Regions from separate parts of the Terribacillus sp. 7520-G genome, predicted to be linked through region 2. Evidence: predicted binding sites of a transcription regulator. Region 2 holds the regulator's gene; each other region holds the start of a gene.
What was found. The regulator LexA, encoded in region 2, represses DNA repair genes until DNA is damaged. The targets are predictions, from matches to a motif close to CGAACATATGTTCG.
Positions count from the first base shown of each region.

Region 1: ruvA (Holliday junction branch migration protein RuvA) is a predicted target of LexA. The motif match lies at 5,670-5,683, and genes of this name have one in related genera.
Region 3: CHH53_RS05945 (YolD-like family protein) is a predicted target of LexA. The motif match lies at 914-927, and genes of this name have one in related genera.

Region 1 covers NZ_NQFP01000019.1:66,855-75,240, forward strand. The annotation lists gene spoVB (stage V sporulation protein B) at 1-118, shown strand, start outside; gene CHH53_RS07570 (DUF421 domain-containing protein) at 119-781, opposite strand; gene CHH53_RS07575 (TIGR04086 family membrane protein) at 895-1,266, shown strand; gene yajC (preprotein translocase subunit YajC) at 1,299-1,562, opposite strand; gene tgt (tRNA guanosine(34) transglycosylase Tgt) at 1,579-2,715, opposite strand; gene queA (tRNA preQ1(34) S-adenosylmethionine ribosyltransferase-isomerase QueA) at 2,745-3,773, opposite strand; gene CHH53_RS07595 (DUF2905 domain-containing protein) at 3,796-3,996, opposite strand; gene ruvB (Holliday junction branch migration DNA helicase RuvB) at 3,993-4,994, opposite strand; gene ruvA (Holliday junction branch migration protein RuvA) at 5,007-5,621, opposite strand; gene CHH53_RS07610 (BofC C-terminal domain-containing protein) at 5,741-6,226, opposite strand; gene CHH53_RS07615 (hypothetical protein) at 6,393-6,602, shown strand; gene safA (SafA/ExsA family spore coat assembly protein) at 6,642-7,715, opposite strand; gene pheA (prephenate dehydratase) at 7,805-8,386, opposite strand, start outside.
Region 2 covers NZ_NQFP01000007.1:328,920-336,244, reverse strand. The annotation lists gene tkt (transketolase) at 1-1,699, opposite strand, end outside; gene CHH53_RS03895 (DUF896 domain-containing protein) at 1,826-2,050, opposite strand; gene CHH53_RS03890 (YneB family resolvase-like protein) at 2,093-2,752, opposite strand; gene lexA (transcriptional repressor LexA) at 3,037-3,666, shown strand; gene CHH53_RS03880 (AraC family transcriptional regulator) at 4,016-4,798, opposite strand; gene melA (alpha-glucosidase/alpha-galactosidase) at 4,972-6,297, opposite strand; gene CHH53_RS03870 (hypothetical protein) at 6,655-7,038, opposite strand.
Region 3 covers NZ_NQFP01000015.1:35,878-44,263, reverse strand. The annotation lists gene CHH53_RS05950 (L-cystine transporter) at 1-518, shown strand, start outside; gene CHH53_RS05945 (YolD-like family protein) at 538-885, opposite strand; gene CHH53_RS05940 (WYL domain-containing protein) at 1,000-1,224, shown strand; gene CHH53_RS05935 (YqcI/YcgG family protein) at 1,296-2,033, shown strand; gene CHH53_RS05930 (exonuclease SbcCD subunit D) at 2,104-3,255, shown strand; gene CHH53_RS05925 (AAA family ATPase) at 3,257-6,364, shown strand; gene CHH53_RS05920 (DUF2584 family protein) at 6,377-6,625, shown strand; gene vrrA (VrrA/YqfQ family protein) at 6,794-7,315, shown strand; gene msrA (peptide-methionine (S)-S-oxide reductase MsrA) at 7,383-8,336, shown strand.

The sequences.
Region 1 (8,386 bases), on a different contig from region 2:
GCCGGCATTTCTGCTAGTACTGCTCATCCTTCTCTTTCTCTACCTCTTGTTCATGCTAAGTCTCGGTTTCATTACGAGAGCAGAAGCAGAGCAATTTTTATCAAAAAGGAAAAAATGATCAGCGGTCATCCTTGCGGTCAATAAACCAGCTATGATCCTGATCGAGTGTACAAAATGAAATGGAAGCAAGATCAGGATGGCCGTGCCGTTTCATCTCACCGCGGAGCCAAGATTCCGACTTACCAAGCTCATCCAATACATCGTGCTGGATCTTGCCATCGATGATTAGCGGTGATACAAAACCGCTGCTGCCTTCAGCAGTATCCCGTTTCTCGAACACTGATAGCTCACCCGAGGTCTCCAGGATGGCAAAATCCACATCCTGTATGCTTTTTGTTCCGTTTTCGCGCAGCTGCTGCTGCAAGTCGGAGAAGCTGTAACGCTGTCTGCGCATCTCATGCTCGTCTATCCGCCCTCTGTTGATGATGATCGATGGTTTTCCTTCCATGAAATCACGCATCTTTGGAAATTTAAGGGATAAAAATGCAGTACTTCTCTGGATGATCAAAAGTATTACCATCGGAATGATAAAATGCAGCAAATCGCTGCTGGGATCCTCAATCGATAATACTGCAATTTCGGCTAACATCAAATAAACGACCAAATCTATGATGCTCAATTCACCAATTTCCCGTTTCCCCATGAGACGGAAAATGATGACGATGACAATATACGAAAGAATCGTCCTTCCAACAAGCGACCAATCCAATGCATCGAACAAAACACCCGCCTCCTTTTTATTTTATTATTTTGTGTCAGGAGACAGGTTCTATACGTTCTGAATCAGAAAGGACATGCATAAAGTAGCCATATAGACATACTGGGGGGATTTTTGTGAAGAAAAACGTACAAGCGATATTGTATGGCTGGATCACCGTTTTCGCGCTTCTATTATTCATCAGCTTTACATTGGCATTACTATTGCGTTTCACGGAGCTTGGCGAAGGAATGCTGGACTGGACGACACTTGGCGCAGGCATCCTCAGTCTATTCATCGGAGGGCTGATTGCCGGGGTGAAGGGTGAGGATAAAGGCTGGCTGCTTGGCGGCATGACCGCGATAGGCTTTTCCCTATTCATCCTTCTCTATCAATACCTTGGATATCAAGTAGGCTTTTCAGGAACACAGCTGCTCACGCATGGCGGGTTCCTGGCAGCAGCCCTGGTCGGCGGCATGATCGGTGTCAACATTAAAACGAGCACATAAAAAGACAGGAGAAGGATCTCCTGTCTTTATCTTTACGCTTCTGAAGGTTTGACGTCACGGATTGCATTGCGGTCGAATGTCAACTTACTGCCATCATCCGTAGTAAGGACTACAGACGCCTCGTCTATCGCATGCACCTTCCCATGTAAACCACCGATGGTAACGATGCTGTCTCCCTTTTTCAAATTAGCCTGCATTTCTCTAACCTGCTTCTGACGCTTCTGCTGCGGACGAATCAACAGGAAGTAGAAAATAACAAACATTAATACGATAAGTATTATACTTTGAATATTCATTCACTGCTCCCCCTTTCTAGAAATTCTTCGCATTCGGCTTGTTGAAACCATAACTCTCGAAGAATTCGTCTCGAAAATCGCCAAGCCGATCCTCTTTGATCGCCTCTCGTACTTTTCTCATCAATTCTATCAGAAAATGCAAGTTATGGTAAGTAGTAAGTCTAAATCCGAAAGTTTCGTTACATTTGATAAGATGACGAATGTAAGCGCGTGAATAATTCTTGCATACCTTACAGTCACAATTCTCATCAATCGGACCAAAATCACGAGCATATTGCGCATTGCGTACAACAAGACGGCCATTGGATGTCATGCAGGTCCCATTGCGGGCGATCCGGGTCGGAAGCACACAATCGAACATATCGATACCGCGGATCGCACCATCAATCAAGGAATCCGGCGATCCTACACCCATCAAGTATCGCGGCTTATCCTGCGGCAGCCATGGCGTGGTGAATTCCAATACACGGTTCATGACGTCCTTCGGTTCGCCGACAGACAGACCTCCGACTGCATAGCCAGGGAAGTCCATGCTTACAAGATCCTGAGCGCTCTGCTTCCGCAGATCTTCATACTCCCCACCTTGCACTATCCCGAAGAGACCTTGTACATCCGGACGGGCATGCGCAGCCAAGCAGCGCTCCGCCCAACGGCTTGTCCGCTCTACAGATGCCTTCATATAATCGTATGTCGCTGGGTACGGCGGACATTCATCGAAGGCCATCATGATATCGCTGCCGAGGGCATTTTGGATTTCCATCGCTTTCTCCGGAGAAAGGAAAAGCTTTTCCCCGCTGATATGATTACGGAAATGAACGCCTTCTTCCCGGATATCACGAAGATCGCTCAGACTGAATACCTGGAAGCCGCCTGAATCGGTCAGGATGGCACCATCCCAGTTCATGAATTTATGCAGGCCGCCTGCTTCGCGGATAATCTCATGTCCCGGACGGAGCCATAAATGATAGGTGTTTGATAGAATGATATTCGCGTTAAGTTCGGTTAATTCCTCCGGACTCATCGTCTTTACCGTTGCCAGTGTCCCTACCGGCATGAAAGTAGGCGTTTCGAAGCTCCCGTGGGGCGTATGTACGATACCGAGCCTTGCGCCTGTTTGCTTATCTTGTTTGATGAATTCATAACGAATTGCCATATTATAGTAGTTCCCTTTCTATTCTCGATCTATACAATCAGCATCGCATCACCGAAGCTGAAGAAACGATAACGCTCCTCTACTGCTGTCCGGTATGCATCCAGGATGAAATCCCGTCCTGCAAATGCGCTGACCAGCATGATCAAAGTTGATTTTGGCAAATGGAAATTGGTTATCAAGCCATCGATGGCTCGATACGTAAATCCAGGATAGATGAAGATATCCGTCCATCCGCTTGCGGCGACGAATTTTCCGTCATGGTCCCGTGCGATTGTTTCCAATGTACGTGTGGATGTAGTCCCGACGGAAATGATCCGACCTCCGTTTTCACGGATTCGAGTCAGCTGATCTGCCGTTTCCTGGGACATTTGATAAAACTCGGCATGCATTTCATGTTCTTCGATGGATTCCACACTGACGGGACGGAAGGTTCCCAACCCAACATGAAGGGTGATGAATGCAATTTCAACGCCTTTTTCCTGAAGATCCGCAAGCAATTCCTTAGTGAAATGCAGACCGGCTGTCGGCGCGGCTGCAGAGCCTTTTTCCTTGGCATACACAGTCTGGTAGCGCTCTTGGTCAGGAAGCTGCTCTTTGATATATGGAGGCAGCGGCATTTCACCAAGCTCCTCCAATACCTCATAGAAAATACCATCATATTTGAATTCGATGATTCGTCCGCCATGCTCCAGCAGTTCCTTGCATACCGCTGTCAGCTTGCCATCGCCGAAGGATAGCTCCGTGCCGACTTTGACCTTCTTGGCCGGTTTGACCAAAACTTCCCAGCTATCCCCTTCCATTTGCTTGAGCAAGAGGATCTCCACTTTCGCCTGCGTGTCTTTCTTGATGCCATACAGCCGCGCAGGCAGGACACGTGTATCATTCAGGACAAGGCAGTCCCCTGGCTTCAAATAGTCACCGATATCGGCAAAATGGCGATGCTCCATCGTACGCGCTTCCCTATTCAATACAAGCAGCCTCGATGCTGTCCTGTCCTGAAGCGGCGTCTGGGCGATCAGTTCTTCTGGTAAATGAAAATCATAATCCTTTATATCCATACCTGTTAACTCCTAGTCTGTTTCAGCGAAATTTGTTGAATAGGAACATGATAAGCGACAGTACGATACTGACGACAATCGATGTTACGATCGGAAAATATACTGTCGTGTTCCCTTTCTTAAAAACGATATCTCCCGGCAGTCTGCCAATGAACGACATGATGATGCCGATCACTATACATACAACGCCTATAAGGATAAAGATTTTTCCAATGCCGGTCAAGTACCTGGCACCTCCCGGTTGAAATGGGCATAAGCAAGCGGAGTGACAACCCGGCCGCGCGGCGTCCGCTGGATGAAACCGATCTGCAGCAAATATGGCTCATACACATCTTCTATCGTCTGGGACTCTTCCCCGATCGTCGCACTGATGGTATCGAGCCCGACCGGCCCGCCGCGGAACTGATCCATGATGGTCGTCAACAGCTTATGATCGATATGATCAAGGCCCTTTTCATCTACCTGCAGCTGGTTGAGCGCTGCATGGGTCGTGTCCTGTGTGATGCAGTCTTCTCCTTTGACCTGTGAAATATCACGGACCCGTTTCAGAAGGCGGTTGGCAATCCGCGGTGTCCCCCTTGATCGCAATGCGACCTCGATGGCAGCCGACGGCTCTATTTCGACATCGAAAATAAGTGCTGTCCGCTCAACGATGCTTGCCAGATCCTCCGTGTTATAAAATTCCAGGCGGCTCAACACGCCAAATCTGTCCCTTAAGGGAGCGGATAATAAGCCAGCACGTGTTGTGGCGCCCACCAATGTAAATGGCGGCAAATCAAGACGGACACTGCGGGCGCTGGGACCGGTCCCGATGACAATATCCAGACAGAAATCTTCCATGGCTGGATATAGTATTTCTTCGACTGCACGGGGCAGACGGTGAATCTCATCGATGAACAGCACATCTCCTGCCTCCAGCGAACTCAGTATCGCTGCCAGGTCCCCTGCTTTTTCGATTGCCGGCCCGCTCGTTGCCCGGAACTGCACCCCCATTTCATTGGCGATGATCGAGGCCATCGTCGTCTTCCCTAAACCAGGAGGTCCGTAAAGCAATACATGGTCAAGCGGCTCATCCCGCATCTTCGCTGCCTCGATGAAGATCGCCAGGTTCTCCTTTGCCTTATGCTGACCGATGTATTGTTTCAATGTGCTCGGGCGCAAACTGAGCTCGATCACTTCGTCTTCCTGCTTCAATTCGTTCGTAATCATGCGATCTTCCATCTTCGCACTCCTTTATTTCTTTTGACTTAACAAAGCCAAACCTTTCTTGATCAGATGATCAGCACTGTCGCTGTCTTCCTTTTTAAGTTGCGGCAAAACAGCTTTGATCTCGCGCTCCTGGTAACCGAGCGCCCGCATCGCATCTTCTGCATCCTCCAGAGCAATGCGTTTCTTTGCAGTATTGCTCTGGCTTCCTGCCGATGCCTCGATGGCTGTGAGCGAAACCATATAGACAAGCTTGCCCTTCAGATCGAGTATCATCTGTCGCGCCGTCTTCTTACCCACACCCTGAAAGCTTGTCAGGAATTTATCATCTTCCCTTTCGATGGCAGCCACGAATTCCTCGACATTGACACCAGCAAGGATCTGCAAGGCGTTTTTGGGTCCTATCCCCGAAACTCCAAGCAGCTTTTGAAATAAAAACTTATCCTCTGTATTTTTAAACCCGAATAAAGTCTGGGCATCCTCCCGTACATAATGGTATGTATGGACGAGCGCTTCCTTTCCTTCTTCCATCTGGAATTGAAAGGGATTCGGGCATATGATCTCATAACCTACCCCATGTGCTTCCACAAGCACCGCTTCATCTGTAATTCCAGTAATCTTGCCTTTGACATACGCTATCATGCTGTTTCTCTCCTACCTGAATCAATAACTTCTTTCTAGTTTACCACACAAGCGTATGTTCGTATAAGATTATAGGCGAAAAACAGGAAAAGGACCTTCCCTTCCCAGGAAAGATCCTTTTAGCTTGGCAGTGCTTCGATATCATTTTTGGAACGAAATGCCTCCAGGACATCTTCATAGACTTCTTTTGATTGAATCCGGATGCCATCCTCCAGCTGTTTGGCTTGATGGCTTTCCAATTTGCCCTTATTTATCTGATAAAAGGACTGGATGGCCTGCTGATCGATGGGCCGGCCTTCGAATATCGTAAGCTTTCCTTTATAAATGCCGAAATAACCGTTCTTCTTCAATGCCGGTGAGATATCCATCACCTCTTGTTTAAAAACGACTTCCCCCTCTTTCTGCGAAACGAGCTGCCAGTCATGGTAGGTTGACCAAAAATCCTCCATCGCATATATTTTCTCCCGATGGGTCACCTCTGTCTGCTTGCCATCAATATATTGACGCTGCAATACGACCTTCACTTCCACCGGTTCCGCTGCTTGCCCTGCCATGATTGGAACGATTAAAAGGAAAAGCATGCAAAAGACTGAAAAACGTCTCATGACCTTCCACCCCTATTCCGATTCTTTTTCTTCATTTTTTCCCATTAACAGTTCTTTATCCGATTTTTTTCAAAAAAAATTCATTTAACCGTCACTTTTTAGGTTTTCTTTTCGATTATATGTGGTAGAGAATTAGAAAGTCATAGACAAAGGCGGGATGGTTATAGTGAGGAACGATGCGCAGCAAAAGTACCTCCGCTACGTGGAAGCGAAAAGCGAAGCAAATATGGCGAGCGTTTTCTCCGAGGAAAAAGCGACCCTGATACTTAGAAATCACATACAGAACGCCGGATTATCCAAAGCAGAAGTACTTGCTATGGAAGATAAGTATCGCCAGGATATGCATCGGATTTTCGAGGAACATGGTATATTATAAATGAAAGCCCCTTCAACGGAAGAAGGGGCTTTTTTCATTTCATTTATTATCCTGTTCATCCCCTGGCAAATCCTGGGCAGGGGAAGGTTCATAGAAATCGGAAAGAGGTGGCTGTACGCCGTAAGGATCTCTTCTGTATTCAGGCTGAGCTTGCTGATACGGCGGCGCTGCAGGAAAAGGTATATCCGGACCGCAGCAGGAGCGCATCGGTGTTTGCGGATAGAAGTAAGGGATTGGTTGATTTACCGCAGGAGCTTGGTAATGGCGGCCCTGCATCTGTTGACCTTGCTGGTCCCAGTATCCTTGTATCTGCTGGCCTGGCTGACCTCCTTGCTGGCTCCAGTCACCCTGCATCTGCTGACCTGGCTGGCCTCCTTGCTGGCCCCAGCCTCCTTGCATCTGCTGACCTGATTGGCCTCCTTGCTGGCCCCAGCCTCCTTGCATCTGCTGGCCTGGCTGACCTCCTTGCTGGCCCCAGTATCCTTGCATCTGCTGGCCTGGCTGGCCCCCTGGCTGGCCCCAGCCTCCTTGCATCTGCTGGCCTGGCTGACCTCCTTGCTGGCCCCAGTCACCCTGCATACTTCCACCACCTTGATTCTGCATGCTTCCATCTGGCGACTGCGGTATCAGCCAGCTTCCATTCATTGACTGCGGATAGGAAGGCTGGCCGTGCATTTGCTGACCCTGTCCCCAACCCGTACTTGGCTGATGTGTCATCGACTGCGGCAATCCTCCCATATAACCTTGCTGCTGCGGCATACCCGGATATGCACCGCCACCTTGATCCGGCGCGGACATCTGCGGCATTTGAGGCATGATGGGATATGGGGCAGCAGACATATCATCCTCCTGGATTGCCGGTGTATCATGGAACGTTTGAGCTGGTGATTGCTGCCCTGTGTTTCCAGAGGCTCCCGTTCCAGCTTCCGAGCGGATAACTTCTTCTTTTTCTACTGCTTTGGTTGTTGTCGGTATCTTCAGCTTCATACCCGGAACTGCCAATTCCGGTTCACGAATATGCCCGTTCATTTCCCGCAATTCATCAAAGCTGACACCATATTTGTTTGCGATACTCCACATCGTGTCACCTTTTTGTACAATATGAATCTTCAAATCTGAAACTCCCCTTTCATGAACTCACGCATTACTCCATCATCTTATGCATCAAATTCAAAAAGGTTGAAATAGAAAAAGCCGGCACGTCATGATTTCGCGCCGGCTTTTTCCTTATACTGATGAATCGGGTAGCTTCCAAGTACCGTAAGACTGCAGCCTAATGCTGCAATTTCCTGCTGGACGCCTTGGAAAAGAATATCTTCTGCTTCACAAGTCACATCCATTATGAAGAAATAATTACCAAGACCGGTTTTCATTGGTCTGGATTCAATTTTCGACATATTGATCTTCCGCCACGCAAAAGCTGCCAATACTTGATGCAGGGCTCCTGCGTAGTCGTGAGGAAGCGTTACATACAAAGATGTTTTTCTTTGATTCCCAGTACTGATTGTCTCTGGGATGTTGGCTTCTGGCCTCGCCAAAACGAAGAAGCGTGTATGATTATTTGCATAATCATGGATGTCTTCTTGCAGAATCGTCAGACCGAATTCTTTGGCAGCCAGTTCATTACCGATGGCAGCTGCAGGCTCTTCCATACCGGCAACCATCTCAGCTGCGGTCCCTGTGGAAGAAGTTGCATGGGTTGCTGCTTGTGGAAGCTGTGTATGCAGGAACTGATGGCATTGTGCAATCGCATGACTATGAGAATACACTGTTTCTATGTCACG
Region 2 (7,325 bases):
CAAGCTGTACTTCCGATCCGCTCGCCAGAAGCAAGACATCCGGTGTTTCTTTTTGTGCTGGGCTGACAACATATGCCCCCTTCTTCACACCCTCATATGCCGCTTGCTGTGTCGATGGCAATGTAGGAAGATCCTGACGCGTCAGGACTAATGCAGTCGGAACTTTTTCGGATTCCATCGCCAGTCTCCAAGCAGCCTGTGTTTCATTGCCATCGGCAGGACGGACAACGCTCAAGCCAGGCATTGCTCTTAGGGATGCCAGCTGCTCGATCGGCTCATGCGTCGGACCATCTTCACCGACAGCGATGGAATCGTGTGTCAATACATAAGTCACAGGCGTCCCCATCAAAGCGGACAGACGGATTGCCGGACGAAGGTAATCGCTGAATACGAAGAATGTTCCGCCATACACTTTCAGGCCGCCATGAAGCGCCATACCATTCAAGGCAGCACCCATCGCGAATTCACGCACACCGAACCAGATATTGCGGCCGCTGTAGTTGGCCTTGGAGAAGTTCTCTTCTTTTGCAAGCAGCGTCTTGTTTGAACCGGCAAGGTCCGCGCTTCCGCCAAACAAAGCCGGCACAGTATCAGCGATTGCATTCAGTACTTTTCCGGAAGCAGAACGAGTGGCAGTCACATCTTTGCCTTCCTCATACGTCGGAAGCGCATCTGCCCATCCTTCCGGAAGCTCACCCTTGATTGCAGCAGACAGCTCTTTTGCAAGCTCGGGATATGCTTCTTCGTACTTGGCGAATAGCTCATTCCAAGCGTTTTCAGCTTCGGCGCCATTTTTGGCAACCTTCTCTTCGAAATCGGCATAGACCTCTTCCGGTACATGGAAGTCCTCATGCTCCCACTTGTAAAATTCCTTCGTAAGTTTTACTTCATCCACACCCAGCGGCGCACCATGGGAGGCGCTTTTCGCTGACTTGTTCGGCGAACCGTAACCGATGACAGTCTTCACTTCAATCAGGGTAGGCTGCGTTGTGTTTGCTTTCGCTTCTTTGATTGCTTCACGGATTGCATCCACATTCGTTCCTTCTTCGACACGAATCACTTGCCAGCCGTACGCTTTGAAGCGGTCTTCCACATTCTCAGAGAAGCTGTGATGAAGGTCGCCATCAAGCGAGATATCATTTGAATCATACAGGACGATCAGCTTGTCCAGGCCAAGGTGACCGGCAAGCGATGCCGTTTCGTGCGAAATACCTTCCATCAAGTCACCATCACCGCAAATAGCGTATGTATAGTGATCCACGATTGGGAAACCATCCTTGTTGTATTTGGCTGCAAGATGCGCCTCGGCCATTGCCATACCGGTAGCCATGGCGATGCCTTGTCCAAGCGGACCAGTCGTTGCTTCGACACCATCCGTATGATGCACTTCCGGATGTCCTGGTGTACGGGATCCGAACTGACGGAATGATTTCAAGTCATCGATGGATACCTTATATCCGGATAAATGCAAGAGGGAATACAGCAGCATGGAACCGTGCCCTGCAGACAATACGAAACGGTCCCGGTTGAACCAGTGGGAATTCTTCGGATTGTGGACCATGAAATCGGTGAAAAGCGTATACGCCATCGGTGCGGCCCCCATCGGCATACCCGGATGGCCGGAATTAGCAGCTTCGATCGCATCGATTGATAACGTACGAATTGTATTGATTGAAAGCAATTCTGTAGTCTGAACCATGTGAACATCCCTTTCATCTAGCAAATTATGTACTCTTTTTCATCCTATACCTAAATGCTCCGATAGACAAGGATTTATACATAGAAAAAGAAGGGATTGGCTGAGCATGATGCCAGCCATCCCTTCTTAATTATCTTCCCGCATTTTCTTTACTTTATCCGGTGTAACATCGTTTCCTTCCGGATCAATGATCGTCATGGTCTTGAATTGATTTTTGAACGAAGAGCGGACATTCTTCAAGTATTCCTGTCTAAGCTCCTTCTGCTCTTTCTGTTCGCCAAGGCTGAGACCTTCCGTTTTCGCTTTATGTGCCAACGCATTTATGCGTGCCAGTTTTTCTTTGGATATCATGTGTATATGCTCCTTTAAGCATTAAAGTTCATACACACTATGTTACCTGCTACCGTCCTCCGATTCAAGCGAAAGATATTCCTGGTACCTTCTATGTACGGTCGCCTTCGATACCTGGAAGCCCATACCGCGAAGAACAGAGCTGATTTCCTGAAAGGTGAGCTTGTTATTTCTCAGCCTGATCACCTCTTGGATCGGAAAGTCAATCCGCTCCCTGCCTGGTGCTGCCTGCTGGTTGCCCAGATTCTTACTCGGATCATAACCGGCTTCAATCGCCCGCCTCATGCCCCGTTTTATCTTCATATTATGAATCTTCCTTTGGTACTCCTCGACAATACCGACAATCTGGAGCACCATACCATCCGATTCAGAAAGCTGGAATTCACCATGCTGGCTCAGCGTGTAGACCTTGACCTCCAGCTTTTGCAAGTGATGGAATAAAGCAATTTTGGTGTTGCCCCTGCCCAGCCTTGTTTCATCCTGGATAAGAAGGCAATCCGCTTCACCTGCTGTGAATAGATCCAGCATGCGGAAGATACCCGGGCGTTCAATCTCATAGCCGCTCTGTCTCTCTTCTATGATATCGATGACCTCTATATCGGCGGAAGCAGCAAGACTCATGAGCTCCTCGCGCTGCCGCTCAATCGAGCTTGCCTGCTCGTCCTTTTCTGTACTGACTCTGCAATAGATGACTGCTTTCATTGATGTACCCTCTCACTTCAGCTAATTAGACACTCATAATAAGTGTAAAGTATAAGAAGAAAAGCGTGAAGCCGAAAAGCACATAGTAGAATAGATCTGATTTCGCTAATTTTTTGAACATGGTTGACCCCTCCGTATTCAAGAACGTGCGTTCTCATTTGTTAATTCCATTATATACGAACATAAGTTCTAGTCAAGCGTTTTTTTCGAACGGATGTTTGTATATTGAAATCTATCGTGTTATACTGTATGTAATAAAAATATATGCACGGGGTGTTCGATACATGATGAAACTATCGAAAAGACAGGAAGCGATTCTAGCATACATAAAGGAGCAGGTTCTCGATAAAGGCTACCCGCCATCCGTCAGGGAAATCGGGGAAGCAGTAGGCTTGGCATCCAGCTCCACGGTGCATGGCCATCTTTCCAGACTGGAGAAAAAGGGACTGATTCGGCGCGACCCTACAAAGCCGCGTGCCATCGAGGTCCTTTCATTGGATAGCGAAGAACAGACAGATATCCCGCGCAGCGAAGCGAATTATGCGCCGGTAATCGGGAAAGTGACGGCAGGTATCCCGATCACCGCCGTTGAGAATATCGAGGAATACGTACCGGTACCAAGCCATCTTGTAGGTCCGGATGACAATATTTTCGTGCTTGTGGTTGTCGGGGAGAGTATGATCGAGGCTGGCATCCTGGACGGGGACATGGTCATCGTCAAACAGCAGCAGACCGCTCAGAACGGGGAAATCGTCGTTGCGATGACAGAGGACAACGAAGCAACGGTCAAACGATTCTTCAAGGAAGAGAACCAGATCCGCCTGCAGCCGGAGAACAGTACAATGGAACCGATCATCCTGGATAATGTCAGCATCCTGGGAAAAGTAATCGGTCTATATCGCTCTATCCAATAGAAAATCGGCTTCGGCCGTTTTTTTCATATATTTTACACAATTCCACCCTTCTTTCGACACATTTTTTGGGTATATTAGAATATGCTTTTACCAAAAGCTAGAAAGCAGGTGGAATCGTGAAGCTGTTTTACAAGCTTGTGTGCAAAATACGAGGCCGTCATAAGATTGATAGTGTTACAGATTCATGCAAATGCGGGTATACGAGAAGCTACCGTAAGGAAGAACACAGCATGGATGATTATTATCTTAAGGAACGCTGAGCACAGAATAAAATAAGGAGCTTGCCCTTTGCGGCAGGCTCCTCTTTTATATGGAGTATTATATATGCAGTGCGCTGAACCGAAAAAACTCATCCATCCGTTATGACGCGATCGATCTTGGATGGGTTCTTTCTTTTCCTGAATTCTCCCGCCGCCATACCAATCGATTTCCGAAATACTTTATTGAAATAATTTGCGTTTGAGTACCCCACCCTTTCTGCAATCTCTGTGATGGGCAATCTTGTTGTCATCAGCAAATCAACGGCTTTTTGGATCCTGATTCTTGTAAGATACTTCATAGGTGTCGTATCCATATGATCCTGAAATTGCTTGACCAGATGATATTTGGAATAGCCTGATACTGCGGCGATGTCACTCAATGAAATGGGAGCAGCATAGTGTGTCTGGATATAGGATAAAGTTTTCGTGATTTGAACGGAAGGGTCTTTCTTTTGCTTTTCCATATTCTTCACGAATCGATGACACTCCATGATATATTCGTAAGCTCTGGCAGATGCCTGATAAGCATCCGTAATCCTATTTTCGATGGTATCCTGATATATTGCGAATAATAGCCGGATAAGCTTCGATTCGGGAGAAATCCGCAATACCGGCCCATTATGTTCATCGATGAAACGCCAGCACTCCAACGCTTTACTGCCTACCAAGGTAATGAAAATGAATTCCCACCCGTCACTGTCCTCCGGAAGGTAGTAGCGATGTGCACCGGGAATTTCGACAAGGAATGCTTCCCCCGCCTTAAGTGAATGGATCTTTCCATCCTTCTCAAGATTCCCCGTGCCCGATAACGTGTACTGAAAGATGTATGTGCCAATATCCTGTCTCTTCAATCCATCCCAGTCATAGCTCATGCCCGGTGATTTTTTATCCCTGCCCAGCAATAGGATGTTTGCTGTTTCATCTATTTCGGCTTCCTGAAAATGAAAGCCGTAGACGCCGTAATCTTTTTTCTCATTTCTTTGATTCGTATCAATGATCGTCTCTCTCCCTTATCATCCTAGATTCAAAAAGAAATTGACATCAATCAAAGTCTGACTGTCCCTTTCGCTACTGAATACGCCGGCAGCATGTCACCATGTGCTTCAATCAAATCATCGCACATGCTGATGATGTCATCCATGGAAAGTTCGGCAGCTGTATGCGGATCAAGCAAGGCTGCTTGATAGATTTTTTCCTTTGATTTTGTCATTGCCGCTTCGATGGTCAACAGCTGTGTATTGATATTGGAACGATTCAAAGCTGCCAGCTGCTCCGGAAGCTCTCCCATATATGCCGGGGTGATGCCATTTCGATTTGCGATGCACGGTACTTCGACTACTGCATTTCGAGGCAGGTTCGCAATCAGACCGCCAGTGTTCACTACATTTCCTCCGAAAACGAACGGTCGATTTGTTTCCATCGCTTCCATTATACGGGAACCGTATTCATGCGAACGTTCATGTGTCAAGCTGTGGTCATTCATCAGCTCTTGTTTTGTTTTCTGCCAACTTTCAATCTGTTCCTCGCAGCGTCGCGGATATTCATCCAGCGGTATGTTAAAACGTGAAATCAGCTCCGGATATTTTTCTTTAATGAAATAAGGATGATACTCTGCATTATGCTCAGAGGATTCCGTCACGTAATATCCGAACTTATCCATCAGTTCATAACGAACCATATCATGATGTTTTTGCTTTTGCTTCTCCTTGGCACGTTTCTTGATTTCAGGATAGATATCCTTGCCATTGGATTTGATCTCCAGCAGCCATGCCATATGGTTGATACCAGCAATCCGTTCTTCGATATTCTCATACGGAATCTCGAGATCCCTGAGCAAGTCTTTTGTACAAACCTGTACACTGTGGCATAAACCGACGACTTTGACATTCGAAAAACGGGCAACAGCCCCGGTGAGTGCAGCCATGGGATTTGTATAATTCAACAGCCATGCATCCGGGCAAACCTCTTCCATGTCCCTTGCGATATCCAGCATGACAGGGATGGTGCGCAATGCCCGGAATACCCCGCCTATTCCGACGGTATCGGCAATCGTCTGGCGAAGGCCGTACTTTTTGGGAATCTCAAAATCGATGACAGTGCTCGGCCGATAGCCCCCTACTTGAATGGCATTTATGACATACTTGGCACCCTGCAAGGCTTCCTGGCGGTTTTTATATGCTTTGATTGTAACTTCTGCCTGCAACGAACGCTTCAGTGCATTCAGCAGCAATTCGGACTCGGCCAATCGCGCTTCATCGATATCGAACAACGCAAACTCGAATCTCTGTAAAGCTGGGGACAACATGCAATCTCCCAGTACATTCTTTGTAAAAATGGTACTACCTGCTCCGATGAACGTTATTTTACTCATTTGACTGCCTCCCTGAAATCGTACTGGATATTACTTGCTTGCAACTGATGATACAGCGCTTTCATCCGGCAGGCAATGGTAAATAAAAAAGAGAAAAGGGTAAAATATTGTTATCTATATTTATTGATAAAAGCCTTGTAAATCAAGCTTGACGAGGAAATACACATCTCGATTGATCCTTGGGAAGTACTTTATTCACTTCTATCATTACCGAAAGGATTCCGAGGGAAAAAGGACAAGGCCTCCCGTGATCAACTTCTTACGGCCGCTGCAGCTGGATCGTTTCTGTATAATTTGATATGTATAGTGAATTTGAATTATCAGTGCGAAGATACATGTTACATAAGGAAAGCCTGCCTACACGGCAGGCTCCCCTTTTAAATCATTCTGTTTCATCGCTGAATGCAGTGCACGGAGCAGGATACCAGGAGTCGCTTTTTCGTACGTCTCTCCTAAAAGCTGCCGGGCACCTTCCAGTATCCGCTTGTTTCCCATCAAAGCTGACAGCTCATGACCTTTTACGGAAATATCGTCAATGAAAACATCCCGATAATCCTTTGCGTTTGTTACCGCGCCGGTGATGAAGCCTTCCTGCAGCAGCACTTCTGTATGATGCACGACATCATACGGCGTGCATGTCCCCACAGCACACCGGTAATCTCTTGCTTTCGTTCCTTGGAGTTGGTCTGCTTCTAGCTGTTCCAGTATTTCGTGAAATAATGTCACGCGTAGTTTTGGCATGAAATCTCCTCCTTGTTCATGCTTCCATTGTTCCACAGATGGAGTATGAGCAGGACGGAAAGTTTGTACATTATTTCACAATAACGTGACAAGTCAGGTAACAATATAGGCAGCACTTTTTTATGGAGCACCATACTCGAAATCCTGACCGATGCTTTATAAAAATGTGACGACACCCTAGGGGCGCCGGGCAAAATCACCATACAGCCACTCCAAAAAATGACAGAATCCCAAAAGCTTTTCACATATGAAGAGTTTTACAGCATCATATTATCGAAAGAAGTATC
Region 3 (8,386 bases), on a different contig from region 2:
TCAAAAAAGTCACGCCAGTACTGGCATTCGCCTTTACTTCCCGTACAAGTGCGGGTACCTTGCCGCTGAATGTCGAGGCGCAAAGGAATAAATTAGGTGTACCGGAATCGATCGCCAATTTCTCGGCCTCCTTCGGTATCACTATCGGGCAAAACGGATGTGCGGGTATTTATCCAGCCATGCTTGCTGTCATGATTGCACCTACCCAAGGCATCAATCCACTATCCCCATCCTTCATTGCGACGTTGATCGTTGTCGTCATGATCAGTTCATTCGGTGTTGCCGGTGTCGGAGGGGGAGCCACTTTTGCTTCTTTGATAGTCCTGTCCACGATGAATCTGCCGGTTGCTTTGGCAGGTGTATTGATCTCGATCGAGCCGCTGATCGATATGGGGCGGACAGCGCTGAACGTAAGTGGATCCATGGTCTCTGGATTGGTGACAAGCCGTACGCTTGGGGAATTGGACACAAAAACATACCGTTCCACTGAAGCTGCCGCGGATAGCGCAGCAGGCTGACTGCAAAAAACCGCTCCTGTCAGGAGCGGTTTTTTCCATGCAATGAAATATCTATTATATGGTCGAACGGGATGCGGAGCGGATATAAAACGTCCTTTGTATCCAGAAGCAAATATCGTTCAGATCGTTTCAGACCAGTCACGATTCCGCGGGCATTTTCTACTTGGCGCCCTTTTCTATACAGCATACATACCTTCGTTTTCCCCACCTCGATTTCCCGTACCTTCTGCTCCAGCTCTTCCAGCTGCTGCTCATCCATGATCGGCGGCTTTGCCGTCCCGATTTCCCGTCCCATTTGCTGCAGCATTTCCACATGCTCTGGAAGCATCAAAGATGTCCATTTGATTTTACCGCGATCATTCACCATATGTCATTCCTCCTGCTATCAGCATAATCGAACACATGTTCTTTTTCAAGTGACACGGAACATACGTTTTTATATAATGTTTGTATGAACTCGGAACAGAAAGCGGGGATCCCAATGGACAGAGCATCACTGATAAGATTCATGGAACGGCAGGTCACGATGATCTATATGGCGAAAGATGGCTCCTTGACAAAACGCCAGGTCAAGATTGAAAAGATCAATGAAGCATCCGTTACAGGATATTGCTATTTACGGAAGCAGCTGCGCACCTTCCGGATGGATCGCATCCTTGCCATTCAGCCAATCAAACACCATGACAGGTGGCGCATGTCTTCTTGACCCCTGTCATGCACCACTGTCTCCTTTCTGAATAGATTACTAGGGAAACTCAGGGAAAAGGAGAACATGCGATGACTATTTTATTCGATGGCAGCGATGCTCATCATGCCCCCTTGGCTTCTTGGCAGCAAGAAGCACTTGTTGCATTACATAAAAAATTATCCGACCAGCAATCCAGATTCCCTTGTATACCGGCGGCAGTCGGCCATCGGCTTGGCCAGTTCCGTTACGGTTTTGCGGGCGATCCCACTGCAGCAGATACAGCTGGGCAGCTGGCAGATTTATTGACAATATACGGACGGCAATCCAAGGAATTCGGTCATTATACTTCCCTGATCGTTTTTTTCGATACAGCCAAACAGCAGCGGCTTGACCTGGATGTACCTGCATATTTCCGTATATTCTGGGATTTGCTCAGCAGGACAGCGGCATTTGATCCATCCGGATGGCCGGATGATATTCCGGAAAATCCGGATGAAGCATTGTGGGAGTATTGCTTCGGCGGAGAGAAATATTTCATGTATTGCGCAACGCCGGCGCATCAGCAAAAGAAAAGCCGGAAATTCCCTTGTATGATGCTTGCCATCACGCCTAGATGGGTGCTGGAGGAATTCAAATCGAAGCCAAGGGCTGCCGCAAGCATCAAACAGAAAATACGAGGACGGATTACAGCTTACGATGACAATGACATCCATCCGGATTTGAACGCATACGGCAATCCGGATAATCATGAATGGAAGCAATACTTCCTACATGACGATAATACATCCCCTTCCAAATGCCCTTTTCATAGAAGCAAGCGAGACTGATGGATTCTGCCGGTTCTTCCCATACCACCCATTTACAAATCATGCTAGAATAATAGCAGGAGGAATACGTATGAAACTATTGCATACCGCTGATTGGCACCTGGGTAAGATTGTCAACAGCGTACATATGACAGAAGATCAGGCTTTCATCTTGGAGCAGATAAAAGAGATAATCGATAGAGAACAGCCCGATGCGGTCATCGTTGCGGGCGATTTATATGATCGGGCCATCCCGCCGCGCGATGCAGTCGAATTGCTGAATGATACTTGGAACTGGCTGGTCGGTGAGAAGGAAATTCCGGTGTTGTCGATCAGCGGCAATCATGATAGTCCGGATCGCCTTGATTTTGGCAGTCAGCTATTCAAAGCAAGCAAACTATTCATCGAAACGAGGCTGCGGCCCGGATTGAGTCCAGTCACTTTGGAGGATGGGCACGGACCAGTGCATTTTCATCTGATTCCCTATACGGAACCAGCGGATGTGCGGGCATTTTTCGAAGATGACAGCATCACGACCCACCAGCGGGCAATGGAGCGCATCATTGCCTTTATTACCGATACGTACGATATGACAGAGCGGCATGTGTTTATCGGACATGCCTTCCTTGCCGGGGGCATGGAATCCGATTCGGAAGAGAGGCTGTCGATGATCGGGGGGAGCCCATATGTGGATGCTGCCCTGTTCGAACCTTTCACATACGCAGCCTTCGGTCACCTGCATCAAGCACAGCGCATCGGCAGTGATCATATCCGCTACAGCGGTTCACCGCTTAAATATTCCTTTTCGGAAGCGAACCACAAAAAATCGGTGACGATGGTGGAACTGGATGATACCGGATTCCGATCATTCGAGAAAATAGACCTTATCCCAAAACGGGACATGCGGGTGGTGGAAGGATATTTCGATGAGTTGATGGAAGGGACAGCCGGGAACAAAGATGACTATCTGCATATCAGGCTGCTGGATGATGGACAGCTGCTGGACCCGATGGGCAAACTTCGCAAACTCTATCCGAACATCCTGCGCTTGGAGCGCAAAGCAAGGACCGGGACTAGCTCCATATCAGATATCAAACAAATCAAGGAAAAACAACGCATGTCACATATGCAGCTGTTTGCCGCCTTTTATGAAGAAATGAAGGGTGAAGCAATACCTGAACACCGCCAGAAGCATATGGAAGCAATCATCCAGCGCCTGGTCGAGCAAGAGAGGAGAAGCTGATATGCGTGCCATCACTTTACAAATGACCGCTTTCGGTCCTTACCATAAACCTCAGACCATCGATTTCCGCGAACTTGGAGCAGAATCCATCTTCTTGATCACGGGTCCGACCGGGGCCGGGAAGACAACGATCTTTGATGCTATCTGCTACAGTCTATACGGACGGGCCAGCGGAAGTGATCGAGATCAGGATTCCCTCCGCAGTCATTTTGCTGCACCAGGGGAAACGACGGAAGTACGCTACCGTTTTGCCCTTCGGGGTACAGAATACGAGATCATCCGCTATCCGAAGCAGCAAAAGAAAAAAGAGCGCGGCGAAGGCTTTACGGATGATCCTGCAAGAGCGGAATTCTATGAATGGAAAGACGGGGAAAAGATACTGATTTCCTCCAGGATCAAGGAAGTGAACGAGGCCATCGAGGAGAGGATCGGTCTCGATTATGAGCAATTCCGCAAGATGATCATGATTCCCCAGGGGGAATTCCGTAAGCTCATCTCGGAAAACAGCAAGGAAAGGGAAGAAATCCTCCAGAGGATCTTCCGCACATATTTCTATGAACGAATGACCGAAGCGCTGAAGGACGAAGCGAAGCAATTAAAGGAAAACCTGCAGCAGACGGAATGGAAGGAACAGCAGCAAATCGGCAAAATCGAATGGCGTACACAAGCACCAGCGGAAGCTGACAGCGTGCCTGAGACGATGAAGAAGCTGCAGCTTGAACTGGAGGCTGTTGCTGCTGTCATCACGGAAGGTGAGCAAGAGCTTGTAAAGCATAAAAAAATCTGGCTCGAACGCCAGCAGCAATATTATGAAGCCAAACAGCTGCTGGACACATTCGAGCAGCTTGAACGAGCGCTGCTGCAAAAAGAACAGCTTGAACAGCGGTTACCTGCTATCGAACGGAAAAAGCAGCAGCTTATGAATATGGAGCGGGCCAGCCGCCTGGTCCCGTATGAACAGCAGCTTGCTGCCAGGAAACAGGAATGGCAGCGCCAAACAAAGGAACAGCAGGAGAAGCAGGAAAGAAAAGAGTCGATAGAGCAGCAGTTCATTGCGATTGAATCTTCTTATAGACAAGCAAAGGAACAGGAGCCGCAGCGCCTCAAACGGCAGGAACAGCTTCAGTTGGAGAAGCAGCAGCTCGCGCAGTGGAAGGAATATGAGAAACGAAAACTGGAATTGGATCGTATCCAAAAGGCATTGGAAGACAAACGGCAGCGATTGCTCAAGTTAAAAGAAACACATGCCGAGAAAAAGAATCGGCAAAGTGAACTCGAACAAGAGATAAGCGGGGAAGCCGTTCTGATTCAGGCGTTCTTTGAGGAACAAGGGGTGCTGGAGAAACTCGAACGCCAGCTGGAGGAAGCCGCACGGTTGAAAGATTCTTTCCGTCAGCTGCTGGAAATGCGCACCGTCTATCAGCAGACCAAGCAGCGCTTGCAGGAAAAAGAAAATGATGTACACAAGCTTCGGCAGGAAATCTCGGAGCTGGAGGAAGCCCAAACTGCCCATCACGCTGCCCATCTTGCCGGACAGCTGACAGCCGGGGAGCCTTGCCCTGTTTGCGGCTCCACCAATCACCCCTCCCCGGCCCAGACCAGTGCCCATGTGCAATCATTCGAGCTGCTGAAACAGAAGCGTATGAAGCTCGATGATACCCAGCGTGCATATGATGAAGTACAGAGAAAATATGTGGAAGCCAAATCGAATGGGCAGGCAATCCGTCAGGTGACCGATGAGCTTTATCGGAACATCACCGGGGAAGCGTCATTCGATCAAACAAAACTGAAAGAGCTGGAAGCAAGCATCCGGGCCGAAAGAGATAAAACGGCTGCCTCCTTACAGACCAAGCAAGCAGAGAGAAAGCAAATCGAGCAGAAAAAGCAGACGCTAGACCGGCTTAAACAAACGCTTGTACAAGAGGAGGAGGCAGCGGAAGATCTCCAATCCGAGCTGCGGACACTGGAAGAAACATACCATCGTACCGAAGCTGAAGTGAGTTACCAACGGAAGCAGCTTCCCGCTGAGCTTCCGGATCATGACAAATGGGAACGGAAAATCAAGCAGGAGGAAGCTGCAATCGAAGCTGCGTTCAGGGAATGGGAAGGATTGCAGCACCAGTATGAGGAGATTTCCAGAAGCAAAGAACAAATAGCGGCAGCCTTTGAATCAACCGCTAAATTCACAGCTGACCTGGAACAGACGTACCGTCAGGAGGAGCAAGCTTTTCTTGTTAAGCTTGAAGAAGCCGGTTTTGCCGATACGGAAGCATATCGGATGGCCAGAGGTTCGGAGGATGAATTAAGGGCAATCAAGGAAGAGGTTGAGCAGCATGCCCAGCAGCGCCGCAGTGTCGCCGAACAGATAGAAACCTTGCGTAAGCAGACGGATCAGCGTCAAAAGCCGGATCTTGCTGTATTTGAGCAGGCTGTGACGGATGCAGAACAAATATTCGAAGCGAAGAACAGCCGCCTGAATGAGGCAAAGAGCTACGCTTCCCATCATGAAGCCATCATGGCATCTTTGAAACAGCTTCAGGAAGAAGCAGCCGATCAAAAAGCTCAGTATTATGATATCGGCGAACTGGCTAATCTGGCCAAAGGCGACAACAGCCTCAGGCTTTCCTTTGAACGCTACGTGCTGACCAGCTTCCTGGATGAAATCATCCTGCAGGCGAATATTCGATTGGAGGAAATGACGGATCATCGCTATCAGCTGAAGCGAAGCGGACAAATCGCCAAACGCGGCGCCCAGAGCGGGTTGGATCTTGAAGTGATCGATCATCACACCGGTCAGGAACGGCCAGTCAAGACATTATCCGGCGGTGAAGGCTTCAAGGCGGCACTCTCTCTCGCACTCGGAATGTCCGATGTTGTCCAGGCGCATGCCGGCGGGGTGGAGTTGGAGACATTATTCATTGACGAGGGCTTCGGGACACTTGATGAGGTGTCACTGGAGCAAGCAATCGACAGCTTGAAAGGGCTGCAGGCCAGCAATCGCGTACTCGGCATCATTTCCCACGTACCGCAGCTGAAGGAAGAGATCCATACCAAATTGCAGATTGAAACCACCCCGACGGGATCATCTGCAAAATTCATTTTCCAGTAAGGAGGAAACGATTTGGGAACACCACTCAATTTTGACACTGTCCTGCGCACAGAAGGCAAAGAAAAACGAATTGATAGCAAAGAAAATATTTTTCAGCTGGAGCTTCAGGGGTATCACTTATTTCCCCTGCATCAGGCCATCGATATCAAGCGAGCGAAAGATACGGATGAAATAGGAAGAGCGATCATTGTCGAATTGACGTTGAAAGAGGAAAGGACTATTTGTACGTATCAGCTTGTTTCGTTATCAAGCGTCAATTAACGACAAAATCATTGGCCAAAAAAGAGATTGAAGGAGAATCCTGCGCTTGCCCGGGAAATAGCAGGCCTATCGGGGGAAATATATTGCCTCCGCGGGGAATAGAATGGAACAGAATGCTTCTTGCTTGCGTACACTGATAGAAATATTGACGTGAGAAGAGGTATGAGAATGGCAAGAAATCTATTCGGTCCCAATGCCTTTGGGCGACGCAGCCAGCCGCCTGTCAGGAGGAATCCGTTCCTTCCCGACCAAGGAGGTTTCCAGCAGGCTCCGCCTTCAAACGGCGGACTGCCTGACATCCTGCAAAGGATCCTGAACCGTGGGAATAGAGGGCAGGCTCCGGGCAGGCAAGCCCTTCCGACAGCAACCAGCAGCCCTTCCGGCGGAATATCGTTACTTGACATGCTGAATCATACGCAAAATGCACTGAAGGCGGCGGAGTCCTTCATGCCGATGGTACAGGAATATGGACCGATGGTGAAGAACCTGCCTTCCATGCTGAAAATGATGAAAGCCTTGAAGGACATCGATTTTGATGAAGAGGAAGCGGCACCCGAGGCGGAAGAAAAAGATAAAAGCAAGCAAGAAAACCAAAGACGATCTTCTGCCCAAAAGGAAGCGGGGAAACCTGCTAAGCAGGAGACGAGGCGAAGCAAGTCCGGAGAGTCCCTTCCCAAATTGTATATTTAAGCGTGCCACTTGATTTTTTTCCGCAAAAGAGGAAAATATATAGCATACATTGAAGGAGGGATTTATTGTGGCATTACAACACGCTACTTTTGCAGGAGGCTGTTTCTGGTGCATGGTCGAACCGTTTACGGAACGCCCTGGTATCGAATCCGTAGTCTCCGGTTATACAGGCGGCGACAAACCGAATCCCACATATGAGGAAGTGTGCTCGAACACGACCGGCCATGTCGAGGCTGTCCAAATAACTTTCGATCCGGATATTTTCCCTTATGAAAAGCTGGTGGAGACGTTCTGGCAGCAAATCGATCCGACCGATGCAGGCGGTCAGTTCCACGACCGTGGTGAATCTTATAAAACAGCGATTTTTTATCATGATGAACAGCAGCGTCAAGTGGCAGAAGCATCCAAAGCGAAGCTGCAGGAGAGCGGGCGATTCGAAAAAGATATCGTCACCCCGATCCTGCCGGCCAAGCCGTTTTACCCTGCAGAAGAAAAGCATCAGGACTATTACAAGAAGAACAGCTATCATTATAAGATGTACAAGCGCGGTTCCGGCCGGGAGGACTTCATCAAGCAGCATTGGGGTACCAAGAAGGACAAAGCAAAGCTGAAAGAAATCCTGACGCCGATTCAATATCATGTCACGCAGGAGAATGGAACGGAACGTCCTTTCGATAACGAGTATTGGAATAACACAAAGGACGGAATCTATGTGGATGTCGTATCGGGTAAAGCTTTGTTTTCTTCCAAAGATCAATACGATGCCGGATGCGGATGGCCAAGCTTCACCAAACCGATCGATTCATATGAAGTGAAGGAAAATATGGACCTTTCACATGGTATGATCCGTACGGAAGTCCGGGCGAAGGAAAGTGATTCCCATCTTGGACATGTGTTTGAGGACGGTCCCAGGGAGACCGGCGGGCTGCGATACTGCATGAACTCTGCAGCTATGAAATTCATTCCTGTCAGCGAAATGGAAAAAGAAGGATACGGAGAGTATTTATATCTCTTTAAGTAAATAAATACAGCAACAGCTATGCTCTTGTTCGCTACATGAAGGAACAAGAG